One region of the Salmonella sp. HY31 genome, then DNA from elsewhere that is predicted to be linked to it. Evidence: predicted binding sites of a transcription regulator. Region 1 holds the regulator's gene; the other holds the start of a gene.
The links. Region 1 encodes sigma-54, which starts transcription at its own class of promoters, with help from an activator protein. Its sites were predicted from a motif close to GTTGGCACANNTTTCGCTNT; they were not measured.
Positions count from the first base shown of each region.

Region 2: a site for sigma-54 is predicted at 3,268-3,287, ahead of hypA (hydrogenase maturation nickel metallochaperone HypA). Genes of this name have one in related genera too.

Region 1 is NZ_CP170479.1:4,439,077-4,446,789, forward strand. Features, by position in the region: gene ACE15A_RS21265 (calcium/sodium antiporter) at 1-855, shown strand, start outside; gene kdsD (arabinose-5-phosphate isomerase KdsD) at 869-1,855, shown strand; gene kdsC (3-deoxy-manno-octulosonate-8-phosphatase KdsC) at 1,876-2,442, shown strand; gene lptC (LPS export ABC transporter periplasmic protein LptC) at 2,439-3,014, shown strand; gene lptA (lipopolysaccharide ABC transporter substrate-binding protein LptA) at 2,983-3,537, shown strand; gene lptB (LPS export ABC transporter ATP-binding protein) at 3,544-4,269, shown strand; gene rpoN (RNA polymerase factor sigma-54) at 4,317-5,750, shown strand; gene hpf (ribosome hibernation promoting factor) at 5,773-6,060, shown strand; gene ptsN (PTS IIA-like nitrogen regulatory protein PtsN) at 6,178-6,669, shown strand; gene rapZ (RNase adapter RapZ) at 6,715-7,569, shown strand; gene npr (PTS phosphocarrier protein NPr) at 7,566-7,713, shown strand, end outside.
Region 2 is NZ_CP170479.1:3,845,770-3,853,482, reverse strand. Features, by position in the region: gene hypE (hydrogenase expression/formation protein HypE) at 1-508, opposite strand, end outside; gene hypD (hydrogenase formation protein HypD) at 505-1,626, opposite strand; gene hypC (hydrogenase 3 maturation protein HypC) at 1,626-1,898, opposite strand; gene hypB (hydrogenase nickel incorporation protein HypB) at 1,889-2,761, opposite strand; gene hypA (hydrogenase maturation nickel metallochaperone HypA) at 2,883-3,239, opposite strand; gene hycA (formate hydrogenlyase regulator HycA) at 3,448-3,909, shown strand; gene hycB (formate hydrogenlyase subunit HycB) at 4,055-4,663, shown strand; gene hycC (formate hydrogenlyase subunit 3) at 4,663-6,495, shown strand; gene ACE15A_RS18335 (respiratory chain complex I subunit 1 family protein) at 6,498-7,421, shown strand; gene hycE (formate hydrogenlyase subunit HycE) at 7,439-7,713, shown strand, end outside.

The sequences.
Region 1 (7,713 bases):
ATGACGGTAGTGAGTATCGGCACCTCGCTGCCGGAAATTATTGTGTCGGTTGCCGCATCGCTGCACGGTCAGCTCGATTTAGCCGTCGGCGCGGCGCTCGGTTCTAACATCACCAATATTTTGCTGATCTTAGGGCTGGCGGCGCTGGTTCGTCCTTTTACCGTGCATTCCGATGTTTTACGTCGCGAATTGCCGTTAATGTTATTTGTTAGCGTGGTAGCCGGTTCCGTACTGCATGACGGACAGTTAAGCCGCAGTGATGGTATCTTTCTCCTGCTTCTGGCCGTGCTATGGCTGTTATTCATTGTTAAAATCGCGCGTCTGGCCGAACGGCAGGGAAATGACAGCCTCACTCGCGAACAACTGGCGGAACTGCCGCGCGAAGGCGGGCTCCCCGTCGCGTTCTTATGGCTGGGCATTGCGCTGGTCATCATGCCGATGGCGACGCGCATGGTAATCGATAACGCTACGGTACTGGCGAATTATTTCGCCATGAGTGAATTAACGCTCGGCCTGACAGTCATCGCCGTCGGCACCAGTCTGCCAGAACTGGCCACGGCGATTGCCGGCGTGCGAAAAGGCGAAAATGATATTGCCGTCGGCAATATCATTGGCGCCAATATTTTTAATCTCGCCATCGTGCTGGGGCTGCCTGCGCTGATCGCCCCGGGGGAGATCAACCCGCTGGCGTTTGGGCGTGATTATAGCGTGATGTTGCTGGTTAGCGTGGTTTTCGCTTTACTTTGCTGGCGGCATCCGCGCCAGATTGGTCGGGGCGCAGGTATACTACTGACCGGCGGGTTTATCGTATGGTTGGCGATGCTCTATTGGCTATCGCCACTTCTTGTTGGATAACTGGAAACGGATTATGTCGCATTTAGCGTTACAACCGGGGTTTGACTTTCAGCAGGCAGGCAAAGAGGTCCTGGAAATTGAACGTGAAGGCCTGGCGGAGCTTGATCAATACATCAACCAGCATTTCACGCTGGCATGTGAAAAAATGTTCAACTGCACCGGAAAAGTAGTGGTGATGGGTATGGGAAAATCCGGTCATATCGGACGGAAAATGGCCGCCACTTTCGCCAGTACCGGCACCTCTTCCTTTTTTGTACATCCGGGCGAAGCCGCGCACGGCGATTTGGGGATGGTTACGCCGCAGGATGTGGTTATCGCTATCTCCAACTCCGGCGAATCCAGCGAGATCGCGGCGCTAATACCGGTGCTTAAACGCCTGCATGTACCGTTAATTTGCATTACCGGGCGACCGGAAAGCAGCATGGCGCGTGCGGCAGATGTGCATCTGTGTGTTAAAGTGCCCAAAGAAGCGTGTCCGTTAGGCCTGGCGCCTACCAGTAGTACCACCGCAACGCTGGTGATGGGCGACGCGCTCGCCGTGGCATTGTTAAAAGCGCGCGGCTTTACCGCCGAAGATTTCGCTCTGTCGCATCCTGGCGGCGCGCTGGGACGTAAGCTGCTGCTGCGCGTAAGCGATATTATGCATACCGGCGATGAAATCCCGCATGTTAATAAACATGCCAGCCTGCGTGATGCGCTATTAGAAATTACGCGTAAAAATCTCGGTATGACCGTCATTTGCGATGAATCCATGAAGATCGACGGCATCTTCACCGACGGCGATTTACGTCGCGTATTCGACATGGGCGGCGATATGCGCCAGTTGGGGATCGCCGAGGTGATGACGCCAGGGGGCATTCGCGTGCGTCCCGGTATTCTCGCCGTCGATGCGCTGAATTTAATGCAGTCCCGCCATATCACCTCCGTACTGGTTGCTGATGGCGACCAGTTACTCGGTGTGTTACATATGCATGATCTCCTGCGTGCAGGCGTCGTGTAGAAACTCAAGGATAATTAACGATGAGTAAAGCAGGTGCGTCGCTTGCGACCTGTTATGGCCCCGTCAGCACCCACGTCATGACAAAGGCGGAGAATATCCGTCTGCTCATCCTTGACGTGGATGGCGTATTGTCTGACGGCCTGATTTATATGGGCAATAACGGCGAAGAGCTGAAGGCTTTCAACGTTCGTGACGGCTATGGCATTCGCTGTGTTTTGACCTCCAATATCGAGGTTGCCATTATTACCGGACGAAAGGCTAAACTTGTAGAAGATCGCTGCGCCACGCTGGGGATCGCCCATCTTTATCAGGGGCAGTCGAATAAGCTGATCGCCTTTAGCAATCTGCTGGAAAAACTGGCTATTGCACCGGAAAACGTCGCCTATGTTGGCGATGATCTGATTGACTGGCCGGTAATGGAAAAAGTGGGATTAAGCGTTGCCGTTGCGGATGCGCATCCGCTGCTGATCCCCCGCGCTGACTATGTGACGCACATTGCCGGCGGGCGCGGCGCGGTACGTGAGGTGTGCGATTTGCTGCTGCTGGCGCAGGGCAAGCTGAATGAGGCCAAAGGGCAATCGATATGAGTAAAACCAGACGTTGGGTTATCATTCTACTGTCGTTGGCCATTCTGGTACTGATTGGTATCAATCTGGCAGATAAAGACGATCCTGCCGCCGTGGTGGTCAATAGCAACGATCCCACGTATAAAAGCGAGCATACGGATACCGTCGTGTACAGTCCGGAAGGCGCGTTGAGCTATCGTCTGATCGCACAGCACGTTGAATATTTTTCCGATCAGGCGGTCTCATGGTTTACGCAACCGGTATTAACCACCTTTGATAAGGATAAAGTGCCGACATGGTCGATCAAAGCCGATAAAGCCAAATTGACTAACGATCGGATGCTCTATCTGTATGGCCATGTTGAAGTCAACGCCCTGGTGCCTGACGCTCAATTACGCAGAATTACCACCGATAACGCGCAAATTAATCTGGTGACGCAGGACGTTACTTCGAACGATCTGGTGACGTTATACGGCACAACATTTAACTCCAGCGGACTGAAAATGCGCGGTAACTTACGCAGCAAGAACGCCGAGCTGATTGAAAAGGTTAGAACCTCTTATGAAATTCAAAACAAACAAACTCAGCCTTAATCTTATGCTTGCCGGCTCGCTGCTGGCCGCCAGCATTCCGGCATTCGCCGTCACGGGCGATACCGAGCAGCCTATTCATATTGACTCGGATCAACAGTCGCTGGATATGCAAGGCAACGTCGTGACCTTTACGGGCAACGTGGTGATGACCCAGGGCACGATTAAGATCAACGCCGATAAAGTCGTTGTTACCCGCCCTGGCGGCGAGCAAGGGAAAGAGGTGATCGACGGTTACGGCAATCCGGCCACCTTCTACCAGATGCAGGACAACGGTAAACCGGTGAAAGGCCACGCTTCACATATGCATTACGAACTGGCAAAAGATTTTGTGGTGCTGACCGGCAACGCTTATCTGGAACAGCTTGACAGCAACATTACTGGCGACAAAATCACCTATTTGGTGAAAGAGCAGAAAATGCAGGCCTTCAGCGAGAAAGGCAAACGCGTCACCACCGTTCTGGTGCCGTCGCAGTTGCAAGACAAAAACAAAGGCCAGACTCCGGCGCAAAAGAAGAGTAACTAATTCGTTATGGCAACATTAACTGCAAAGAATCTGGCGAAGGCCTATAAAGGCCGTCGCGTAGTGGAAGATGTCAGTCTGACCGTTAACTCCGGGGAGATTGTCGGTCTGCTCGGTCCAAACGGCGCAGGTAAAACCACCACCTTTTATATGGTCGTCGGTATCGTGCCGCGTGACGCGGGCAATATCATCATTGATGATGAAGATATCAGTCTGCTGCCGCTGCACGCGCGCGCGCGCCGCGGTATCGGCTATTTGCCGCAGGAAGCCTCTATTTTCCGCCGTCTCAGCGTATTTGATAACCTGATGGCGGTACTGCAAATTCGTGACGATTTGACCGCAGAACAGCGAGAAGACCGCGCCAACGAGCTGATGGAAGAGTTTCATATTGAGCATCTGCGCGACAGCATGGGACAGGCGCTGTCCGGTGGTGAACGCCGTCGTGTAGAAATTGCCCGCGCGTTGGCCGCTAATCCCAAATTTATCCTGCTGGATGAACCCTTTGCCGGCGTTGACCCGATTTCCGTTATCGACATCAAACGCATTATCGAACATCTGCGCGATAGCGGGCTCGGGGTGCTGATCACCGACCATAATGTCCGTGAGACGCTGGCAGTCTGTGAACGCGCCTATATCGTAAGCCAGGGCCACCTTATCGCCCACGGTACGCCGACAGAAATCCTGCAAGACGAACACGTTAAGCGTGTATATCTTGGGGAAGACTTCAGACTCTGATAGGGTAGAGGGCTATGCTGCTCTAGCGGGAGAAAACGACTCTGAATATGAAGCAAGGTTTGCAACTCAGGCTTAGCCAACAACTGGCGATGACGCCTCAGCTACAACAGGCCATCCGTCTGTTGCAGTTGTCTACGCTGGAACTTCAGCAGGAACTCCAGCAAGCGCTGGAAAATAACCCGCTGCTTGAGCAAACCGATCTTCATGACGAAATCGACACTCAGCAACCTCAGGATGACGATCCTCTCGATACCGCAGATGCGCTCGAACAGAAAGAGATGCCGGAAGAGCTGCCGCTTGACGCCAGTTGGGATGAAATTTACACCGCCGGGACGCCATCCGGCCCCAGCGGCGATTATATCGATGATGAACTGCCCGTCTATCAGGGCGAAACGACGCAGTCGTTGCAGGATTATCTGATGTGGCAGGTTGAGCTAACGCCCTTCTCGGACACCGATCGCGCCATTGCGACATCCATTGTCGATGCGGTAGATGATACCGGTTATCTCACCGTATCCCTGGATGAAATTCGCGAAAGCATGGGCGATGAAGAGGTAGATCTTGATGAAGTCGAAGCCGTCCTGAAGCGTATTCAGCGTTTTGATCCGGTGGGCGTTGCGGCGAAAGATCTTCGCGACTGTCTGCTGATCCAGCTTTCACAATTCGACAAATCCACGCCGTGGCTGGAAGAGGCGCGGCTCATTATCTGCGATCACCTTGATCTGCTGGCCAACCACGATTTCCGCACGTTGATGCGCGTTACCCGACTGAAAGAAGAGGTACTGAAAGAGGCGGTAAACCTGATTCAGTCGCTCGATCCCAGACCCGGTCAGTCGATCCAGACCGGCGAGCCGGAGTACGTTATCCCGGATGTGCTGGTACGCAAGCATAACGGCCGCTGGACGGTGGAGCTTAATAGCGACAGTATTCCCCGTTTACAGATTAACCAGCACTATGCCGCCATGTGCAACAGCGCGCGCAACGATACCGACAGCCAGTTCATCCGCAGTAATTTACAGGATGCGAAGTGGCTGATAAAAAGCCTTGAAAGCCGCAACGACACGCTGCTGCGTGTCAGTCGCTGCATCGTCGAGCAACAGCAAGCCTTTTTTGAACAGGGCGAAGAATATATGAAACCGATGGTACTGGCGGATATCGCCCAGGCCGTCGAGATGCACGAATCCACCATATCCCGCGTGACCACGCAGAAGTATCTGCACAGCCCGCGCGGTATTTTTGAACTCAAATATTTCTTTTCCAGCCACGTCAATACCGAAGGCGGAGGCGAAGCCTCTTCCACCGCGATTCGCGCGCTGGTGAAGAAGTTAATTGCGGCGGAAAACCCCGCGAAACCGCTGAGCGACAGCAAGTTAACCTCTCTGCTGTCAGAACAGGGTATCATGGTGGCGCGCCGCACTGTTGCGAAGTACCGAGAGTCTTTATCCATTCCGCCGTCAAACCAACGCAAACAGCTGGTTTGACCCAACCGATAAGGAAGACACTATGCAGCTCAATATCACCGGACATAACGTCGAAATTACTGAAGCCCTGCGTGAATTTGTGACGACGAAATTCGCCAAACTTGAACAGTATTTTGAGCGGATTAATCAGGTATACGTGGTGTTGAAAGTGGAGAAGGTCACGCACATCTCGGATGCGACGCTACACGTTAACGGCGGCGAAATTCACGCCAGCGCGGAAGGCCAGGATATGTATGCCGCCATTGACGGCTTGATTGATAAACTGGCAAGGCAGTTAACCAGGCATAAAGATAAACTGAAACAACACTAATTGTCCGGGCAGTTAGCCAGTGCAGGACGGCCTGTTGTGTGACACAACGGGCCATTTGTACAGTTAGCGCTCCGAACCTGGCCATCAACCTGACAGGACAGGTTCTTAGGTGAAATTATGATAAATAACGATACGACTCTACAACTGAGCAGTGTACTTAACCAGGAGTGTACGCGTAGCGGCGTTCATTGTCAGAGTAAGAAACGCGCGCTGGAAATCATCAGCGAACTGGCGGCAAAACAGCTCAGTTTACCTCCTCAGGTCGTGTTTGAAGCCATTCTGACACGCGAAAAAATGGGCAGTACCGGTATTGGTAATGGTATCGCCATCCCGCACGGGAAACTGGAAGAAGATACCTTACGCGCCGTCGGCGTGTTCGTTCAGCTCGAAACGCCTATCGCGTTCGATGCCATCGATAACCAGCCGGTCGATCTCCTCTTCGCCCTGCTGGTGCCCGCCGATCAGACTAAAACGCATCTGCATACGCTGTCGCTGGTCGCGAAACGTCTGGCGGATAAAACGATCTGCCGCCGCCTGCGCGCGGCGCTGAATGATGAAGAGCTGTATCAAATCATTACTGACACCGAAGGTGAGCAGAATGAGGCATAACAACTCAATGGCATTTCTTTCTGTCGTTGTGAGGAGAAACGGTACATGGTACTGATGATCGTCAGCGGGCGTTCCGGATCAGGTAAATCTGTCGCTCTACGCGCGCTGGAAGATATGGGTTTTTACTGCGTGGATAACCTTCCCGTCGTGCTGTTGCCCGATCTGGCGCGAACACTGGCCGATCGCCAGATTTCCGCCGCCGTCAGCATTGATGTGCGCAATATGCCTGAATCACCTGAGATTTTTGAACAGGCGATGAATAATCTGCCTGACGCTTTCTCGCCGCAATTGCTGTTTCTTGACGCCGACCGCAATACCTTGATTCGCCGCTACAGCGACACGCGACGTCTGCATCCGCTTTCCAGCAAAAACCTTTCTTTAGAGAGTGCGATCGATAAAGAGAGCGACCTGCTGGAGCCATTACGTTCTCGTGCGGATCTAATCGTCGACACTTCGGAAATGTCCGTTCATGAGCTGGCGGAGATGCTGCGTACCCGGCTGTTGGGCAAACGCGAGCGCGAACTGACGATGGTATTTGAGTCCTTCGGCTTTAAACATGGTATCCCGATCGATGCGGACTATGTGTTCGATGTTCGCTTCCTGCCCAACCCGCACTGGGACCCAAAACTGCGCCCCATGACCGGGCTTGATAAGCCGGTAGCCGCATTTCTTGACCGGCACACAGAAGTTCACAATTTTATCTATCAAACTCGCAGCTATCTTGAGCTATGGTTACCGATGCTGGAGACCAACAACCGCAGCTACCTTACCGTCGCTATTGGTTGTACCGGCGGGAAACACCGTTCGGTGTATATTGCAGAACAGCTGGCAGACTACTTCCGCTCGCGCGGTAAAAACGTCCAGTCTCGCCATCGCACGCTGGAAAAACGCAAAACATGACCGTAAAGCAAACTGTTGAAATTACCAATAAGCTGGGCATGCATGCCCGGCCTGCCATGAAGCTTTTCGAACTGATGCAGGGTTTTGACGCCGAGGTGCTATTACGCAATGACGAAGGCACCGAAGCGGAAGCGAACAGCGTCA
Region 2 (7,713 bases), 590 kb from region 1:
GCACATCGCCAACGCTCAGCGTTTGCGCGCCCCAGTGAATATCGGCGGGAATCGCCCCCATGCCGGCGGTGTTGATAAACAATTTATCCGCCGCGCCGCGCTGCACAACTTTGGTGTCACCGGTTACAATGGCGATACCCGCTTCCCGCGCGGTCGCCGCCATGCTATTGACCACGCTTTTTAACATCTCCATCGGCAGCCCTTCTTCAAGGATAAAGCCGCAGGAGAGATAGCGGGGGATCGCGCCGCTCACCGCAACGTCGTTCGCCGTACCGCAAATCGCCAGTTTGCCGATATTGCCGCCGGGGAAAAAGAGCGGATCGATCACATAGCTATCGGTAGAAAACGCCAGACGGTCGCCCTCCGCCGTCAGTTGCGCCAGCTCCAGACGTGCCTGATCTTCTTGTTCCGCCAGCCACGGGTTGGCAAAGGCCTCCATAAACAGGCTATTAATCAACTGTTGCATAGCCTGGCCGCCGCTGCCGTGGGCGAGTTGTATATTGTTCAAACTTCACACTCCTGCTGACGATACTGATACCAGGCGGCGCATGCGCCTTCGGAAGAGACCATTAGCGCGCCGAACGCGGTCTCTGGATTACATGTTTTACCAAATAGCGGGCACTGATGCGGCTTGCATCTGCCGGTCAGCACTTCGCCGCAGCGGGCACGCGGATCGTCGTAGACTTGCTGCGGCTCTGGGCGGAAATGCGCTTCGGCGTCAAAGCGCTGATACTCTGGCGTCAGGTGGACGCCGGAAGATTCAATCACGCCCAGACCGCGCCACTCGCTGTCGCCATTAACGCAGAACACATCGGCGATGGCTTGCTGCGCCAGCATATTTCCGGCATCCGGCACCACGCGGCGGTATTGGTTTTCAACCTGGCTTAGGGCCGCTATTTTCTGCTCAACCAGCATGACCACGCCTTGCAGTAGATCAAGCGGTTCGAATCCTGCCACCACCAGCGGGCGATTAAAACCGGCGGCGATAAACTGGTACGCCTCGGTGCCGATGACCATGCTGACGTGGCCTGGCGCAAGGAATGCGTCAATGCCGTTGTCCGGCTGTTCCAGTAGGCTACGCAGCGTCGGGATCAACGTAATGTGCTGGCAGAAAAAGTAGAAGTTTCGCACGTCGCGCTGTTTTGCCTGCTGCAGCGTGATGGCGGTGGTCGGCATGGTGGTTTCAAAGCCCAGTCCGAAGAATACCACTTTGCGGGTCGGGTTATCCTGCGCCAGCTTCAGCGCGTCCATCGGTGAATAAACAATACGGACATCCGCGCCGCGCGCTTTAGCCTGCAACAGAGAACCCTGTTTCCCCGGCACGCGCATGGCATCGCCAAAGGTGCAGAAAATCACCTCTGGATGGCTGGCGATTTCCACGCAACTGTCGATACGTCCCATCGGCAGCACGCAGACCGGACAACCGGGGCCGTGAATAAACTCCACGTTTTCGGGCAGTAACTGATCGAGACCAAATTTAAAAATCGCGTGGGTATGACCCCCGCAGACTTCCATAATGCGCAACGGACGTTCGGCAGTGTAAGGAAGAAGGGTGGCGCGTTCACGCAGGTGTTCAATGAGCTGCATTACCTGTTCCGGCGCACGGTACTCGTCAACAAAACGCATTATCTCTCCTCACCATACAGCAGTGCGCCGACGTCCGGCTCAACATCAAACATATTTTGTAGCGCGTCGAGCGTATCGTGCGCTTCCGCTTCGTTAATGACGCTCATGGCGAATCCGACATGAACCAGCACCCACTGACCCAGACGCGGCTGACCGTTTTCATCACAACTGCCGACTAATGTGAGATCGACGTCGCGCTGAATGCCGCAGACGTCAACTTTTGCCTGATTGCCGTCAATGGCGCGGATTTGACCCGGAACGCCTATGCACATCGCTGCGCCTCCAGCCAGGCCAGCCACTGATCCATGCCTTCGCCGCTGGTGGCGGAAATCAGGATAATTTCAATCTCCGGGTTCACTTCACGCGCGCTGGCGATGCACTTCTCAACGTCAAAATTGAGGTAGGGCAGCAGATCGACTTTATTGAGCAGCATTAGCGACGCGGCGGCAAACATATGGGGATACTTCAGCGGCTTATCTTCGCCTTCGGTCACGGAAAGCACTGCGACTTTATGCTTTTCGCCCAGATCGAAGCTGGCCGGGCAGACGAGATTACCGACGTTTTCGATAAACAGAATACCGCGGTCATCCAGCGGCAGGCGCGGCGCGGCGTCGGCGATCATCTGCGCATCAAGATGGCAGCCTTTGCCCGTGTTTACCTGAATGGCGGGCGTGCCGGTGGCGCGGATGCGGGCGGCGTCGTTCACTGTCTGCTGGTCGCCTTCAATCACCGCGCACGGTACACGGTCTTTCAATTTCATCAGCGTTTCGGTCAGCAAGGTGGTTTTACCGGACCCGGGGCTGGACACCAGGTTGAGCACCAGATGCTGGCGGGCGGCGAAACGGGCGCGGTTGCGCTCTGCCAGACGATTATTTTTGTCCAGCACGTCGATTTCGACCTCCAGCATCCGCCGCTGGCTCATACCTGGCGCATGGGTTCCAGCTTCGCCATGACCGTAATGCAGATCGCCTTCTGCGGTCTGACTTGGGGTAAATTCAGGCGTTTTAATGCCTGTAATATTTAGCGCCGGGCGAGCCGCTGGGGCAAAGGGCGCGCTACGAAACGCAGAGTGTGGATTATGCTCATCGCCTTCTATATAAAGGTTGCCTTCAGCGCAACCGCAAGTCGTACACATCGCTTACTCCTGATCTTTTCTTGTTACAGGCTTTCTGCCGAATGGCGACGCGAGCGTCTTATCCGGCCCACAGGTTGTCATCGTCGTTGTAGGCCGGGTAAGGCGAAGCCGCCATCTGGCATTAATCTTCTGTTCCATCAATCTCTATGCGCCGAATTTGTAAGCCATCATCGGCCACAATTCGCAGCGTATCGCTATGACATTGTGGACAACGCCGTACACGATGTGTCAACAACGTGACATATTGTTGACAATGCTCACACCAGCATTCGGCTTCCTGTTCTTCGAGGTGCAGTTTACAACCTTCTGCTATCGTGCCGCGGCATACCAGATCAAAACAAAAGGAAAGAGCGCTGGTTTCTACGCAAGAAAATGCGCCAATTTTGATCCAGACGGCTGTCACATGTTTTGCACCGTATGCTGAAGCCTGTTGTTCAATCAATTCCAGTGCCCGTTGGCAGAGGGTGATTTCGTGCATATCGCCTCCCGTAGTGGTTGCCCCCTGTAAAGCAATATTTATGCCAATGTTTGCATCCCCTGGTAGGTCATGTCGACAATGACGAAATGACATGTCGTCACCGCGTCGAAACGGCAATAATTACGTCAATATGCTATTAAAACAATAGGTTAATAATTGGCATGAAAAATGCTTAACGCAGGCATCTCTGTTAAACGGGTAACCTGACATGACTATTTGGGAAATAAGCGAAAAAGCCGATTACATCGCGCAACGGCATCGTCGCCTACAGGACCAGTGGCATATTTACTGCAACTCGCTGGTTCAGGGGATCACCCTCTCGAAAGCGCGCCTGCATCACGCAATGAGCTGCGCGCCGGAAAGGGATCTTTGCTTTGTCCTGTTTGAGCACTTTCGTATTTACGTCGCGTTGGCGGATGGTTTTAACAGCCACACCATTGAATACTACGTTGAAACCAAAGATGGCGAAGATAAGCAATTGATTGCACAGGCACAACTCGATATCGACGGCAAGGTTGATGAACGGGTTAACAACCGCGATCGCGAGCAGGTGCTGGAGCACTATCTGGAAAAAATCGCCAGCGTTTACGACAGCCTCTATGCCGCGGTGGAAACCAACTCGCCGGTCAATTTGCGCCAACTGGTAAAGGGACACAGCCCGGCTGTATAAGCCTGAGGCGTTGCCCGCTTTGATTCGCGATGTGGCGCTGTGCCACGTCATGAATGTTTTGGGGATGGGCGTGTCGATAAGTGTCGAAAATGACATTTCAACGGCATGTTTTCGTCAAAAATGACAATCACCTGAGGAATGCCTGGTGAATCGTTTTGTAATTGCTGACTCCACTCTCTGTATCGGCTGTCACACCTGTGAGGCCGCCTGTTCAGAGACGCATCGCCAGCATGGCCTGCAATCAATGCCGCGCCTGAAAGTGATGCTGAATGAAAAAGAATCTGCGCCGCAGCTCTGTCACCACTGTGAAGATGCGCCATGCGCCACGGTATGCCCGGTTAACGCGATTAATCGCGTTGACGGCGCTGTCCAGCTTAATGAAAACCTGTGCGTGAGCTGCAAACTGTGTGGTATTGCCTGTCCGTTTGGCGCTATTGAGTTTTCCGGCAGCCGTCCGCTGCATATTCCGGCGAACGCCAATACGCCGAAAGCGCCGCCCGCGCCGCCTGCGCCTGCGCGTGTCAGTACATTGCTCGACTGGGTGCCGGGCGTACGCGCTATCGCGGTGAAATGCGACCTGTGCAGTTTTGACGAGCAAGGCCCGGCCTGCGTACGTATGTGTCCAACCAAAGCGCTACACCTGGTGGATAACACGGATATCGCCCGCGCCAGCAAACGTAAACGTGAGCTGACGTTTAATACCGATTTTGGCGATCTCACCTTGTTTCAGCAGGCTCAGAGTGGGGATGCATAATGAGTTCACTTTCACTGATTACTAGTGGCGTAGCGTGGTTTGCCGCCGCCGCCGCCGCCGTTCTGGCGTTTCTGTTTTCGTTTCATAAAGCGCTGAGCGGCTGGATTGCCGGTATCGGCGGCGCGGTCGGCAGCCTGTGTACGGCAGGCGCGGGGTTCACCGTACTGAACAGCGCCGTTACGGTTAGCGGCGTGATGCCGTTTACCGGCCACATGCTGCAAATTACGCCGCTGAATGCTATCTGGCTGATTACTCTGGGGCTGTGCGGTCTGTTCGTCAGCCTGTTCAATATCGACTGGCATCGCCATCCACAGGTAAAAGCCAACGGACTGTTGGTCAACCTGCTGATGGCGGCAGCCGTCTGCGCCGTGGTCGCCAGTAATCTGGGGACGATGGTGGTGATGGCGGAAATCATGGCGCTCTGCGCCGTGTTCCTTACCGGCGGTAGCAAAGAGGGCAAACTGTGGTTTGCGCTGGGTCGTCTCGGTACGCTGCTACTGGCAATCGCCTGCTGGCTGGTGTGGCAGCGCTACGGCACGCTGGATCTGGGGCTGCTGGATCAACGCGCTCAGCAACTGCCGCTGGGCTCCGATATCTGGCTGCTCGGCGTTATCGGTTTTGGTCTGCTGGCCGGGATTATCCCGCTACACGGCTGGGTGCCGCAGGCGCACGCTAACGCCAGCGCTCCCGCCGCCGCGCTGTTCTCGACCGTAGTGATGAAAATCGGGCTGCTGGGCATTCTGTCGCTGTCGCTGATTGGCGGTAATGCGCCGCTGTGGTGGGGCGTGGCGCTGCTGGTGCTTGGGATGATCACCGCCTTTGTCGGTGGCCTGTATGCGCTGATGGAGCATAACATTCAGCGTTTGCTGGCCTATCACACGCTGGAAAATATCGGCATCATTCTGCTCGGTCTGGGCGCAGGCGTTACCGGGATTGCTCTCAATCAGCCGGTACTGATCGCGCTGGGTCTGACCGGCGGACTCTATCATCTGCTGAACCATAGTCTGTTCAAAAGCGTACTGTTTTTGGGCGCGGGCAGCATCTGGTTCCGTACCGGTCATCGCGATATCGAAAAACTGGGCGGTATTGGCAAACGGATGCCGGTTATTTCTATCGCCATGCTGGTCGGTCTGATGGCGATGGCCGCGCTGCCGCCGCTGAACGGCTTTGCCGGCGAGTGGGTGATTTACCAGTCCTTCTTCAAACTGGGCAATAGCGGTGCGTTTGTTGGTCGTCTGTTAGGGCCGCTGCTGGCGGTTGGCCTGGCGATTACCGGCGCGCTGGCGGTGATGTGTATGGCGAAAGTTTACGGCGTGACGTTCCTCGGCGCGCCGCGCACGAAAGAGGCGGAAAACGCCAGTTGCGCGCCAATCCTGATGGGCGTCAGCGTGGTGGCATTGGCGATTTGCTGCGTACTGGGCGGGGTTGCCGCGCCGTGGCTGTTGCCGATGATTTCCACTGCGGTACCGTTGCCGCTGGAAACCGCGCACACCACCGTATCGCAGCCGATGATCACGCTGCTGTTGGTCGCCTGTCCGCTACTGCCGTTCATCATTATGGCGATGTTCAAAGGCAACCGTCTGCCATCGCGCTCCCGCGGCGCGGCCTGGGTGTGCGGCTACGACCATGAGCAGTCGATGGTGATCACCGCGCACGGTTTCGCCATGCCGGTGAAAGAGGCCTTTGCCCCGGTACTTAAATTGCGTCAATGGCTTAATCCTGTCTCTCTGGTGCCGGGCTGGCAGAGCGCGGCGGCAGCGGTGCTGTTCCGTCGTCTGGCGCTGATTGAACTGGCGGTGCTGGTGGTGATTGTGGTTTCACGAGGAGCCTGAAAATGAGTGTGTTTTATCCGTTAATTCAGGCGCTGGTGCTATTTGCCGTTGCGCCATTGCTGTCTGGTATTACTCGCGTGGCGCGCGCCCGTCTGCACAATCGTCGTGGGCCGGGCGTGTTGCAGGAGTACCGCGACATTATCAAACTGCTCGGTCGTCAGAGTATTGCGCCTGCGGATTCCGGCTGGGTTTTTCGCCTGACGCCGTTTGTGATGGTCGGCGTGATGCTGACTATCGCCACCGCGCTGCCGGTGGTGACCGTTGGCTCGCCGTTGCCGCAATTGGGCGATCTGATCACCTTAATTTACCTGTTCGCCATCGCCCGTTTCTTTTTCTCTATCGCGGGTCTGGATACCGGTAGCCCGTTTACTGCTATTGGCGCGAGCCGTGAAGCGATGCTTGGCGTGCTGGTGGAGCCGATTTTGCTGCTGGGCCTGTGGGTCGCCGCGCAGGTCGTGGGCTCTACCCATATTAGCAATATCACCGATACCATTTATCACTGGCCTGTCGCGCGCAGTATTCCGCTGATTCTGGCGCTGTGCGCCTGCGCTTTCGCTACCTTTATCGAAATGGGCAAGCTGCCGTTCGACCTGGCGGAAGCGGAGCAGGAGTTGCAGGAAGGGCCGTTGACCGAATACAGCGGTAGCGGCTTTGCGGTGCTGAAATGGGGCATTAGCCTTAAGCAACTGGTGGTGCTGCAAATGTTCGTCGGCGTGTTTCTGCCGTGGGGACAGATGGAAACTTTCAGCGCAGGCGGACTGTTGCTGGCGCTGGTGATTGCCGTCGTCAAGCTGATTGTCGGCGTACTGGTGATCGCCCTGTTTGAAAACAGCATGGCGCGACTGCGTTTTTGCGCCACTTCACGCGTGACCTGGGCCGGTTTTGGGTTTGCGTTTTTAGCCTTCGTCTCCTTGCTGGCGGCGTGATTTAAGAGAGTTTGAGCATGTCTGAAGAAAAATTAGGTCAACAATACCTTGCGGCGCTGCACCAGGCGTTTCCGGGCGTAGTGCTGGACGAAGCCTGGCAGACCAAAGATCAGCTGACTATTACGGTGAAAGTGAACTATCTGCCGGAAGTGGTGGAGTTTCTTTACTACCAGCAGGGTGGATGGCTGTCGGTGCTGTTCGGTAATGACGAACGCCAGTTGTGCGGCCACTATGCTGTTTATTACGTGATGTCGATGGAGCTGGGCACGAAGTGCTGGGTAACGGTGCGCGT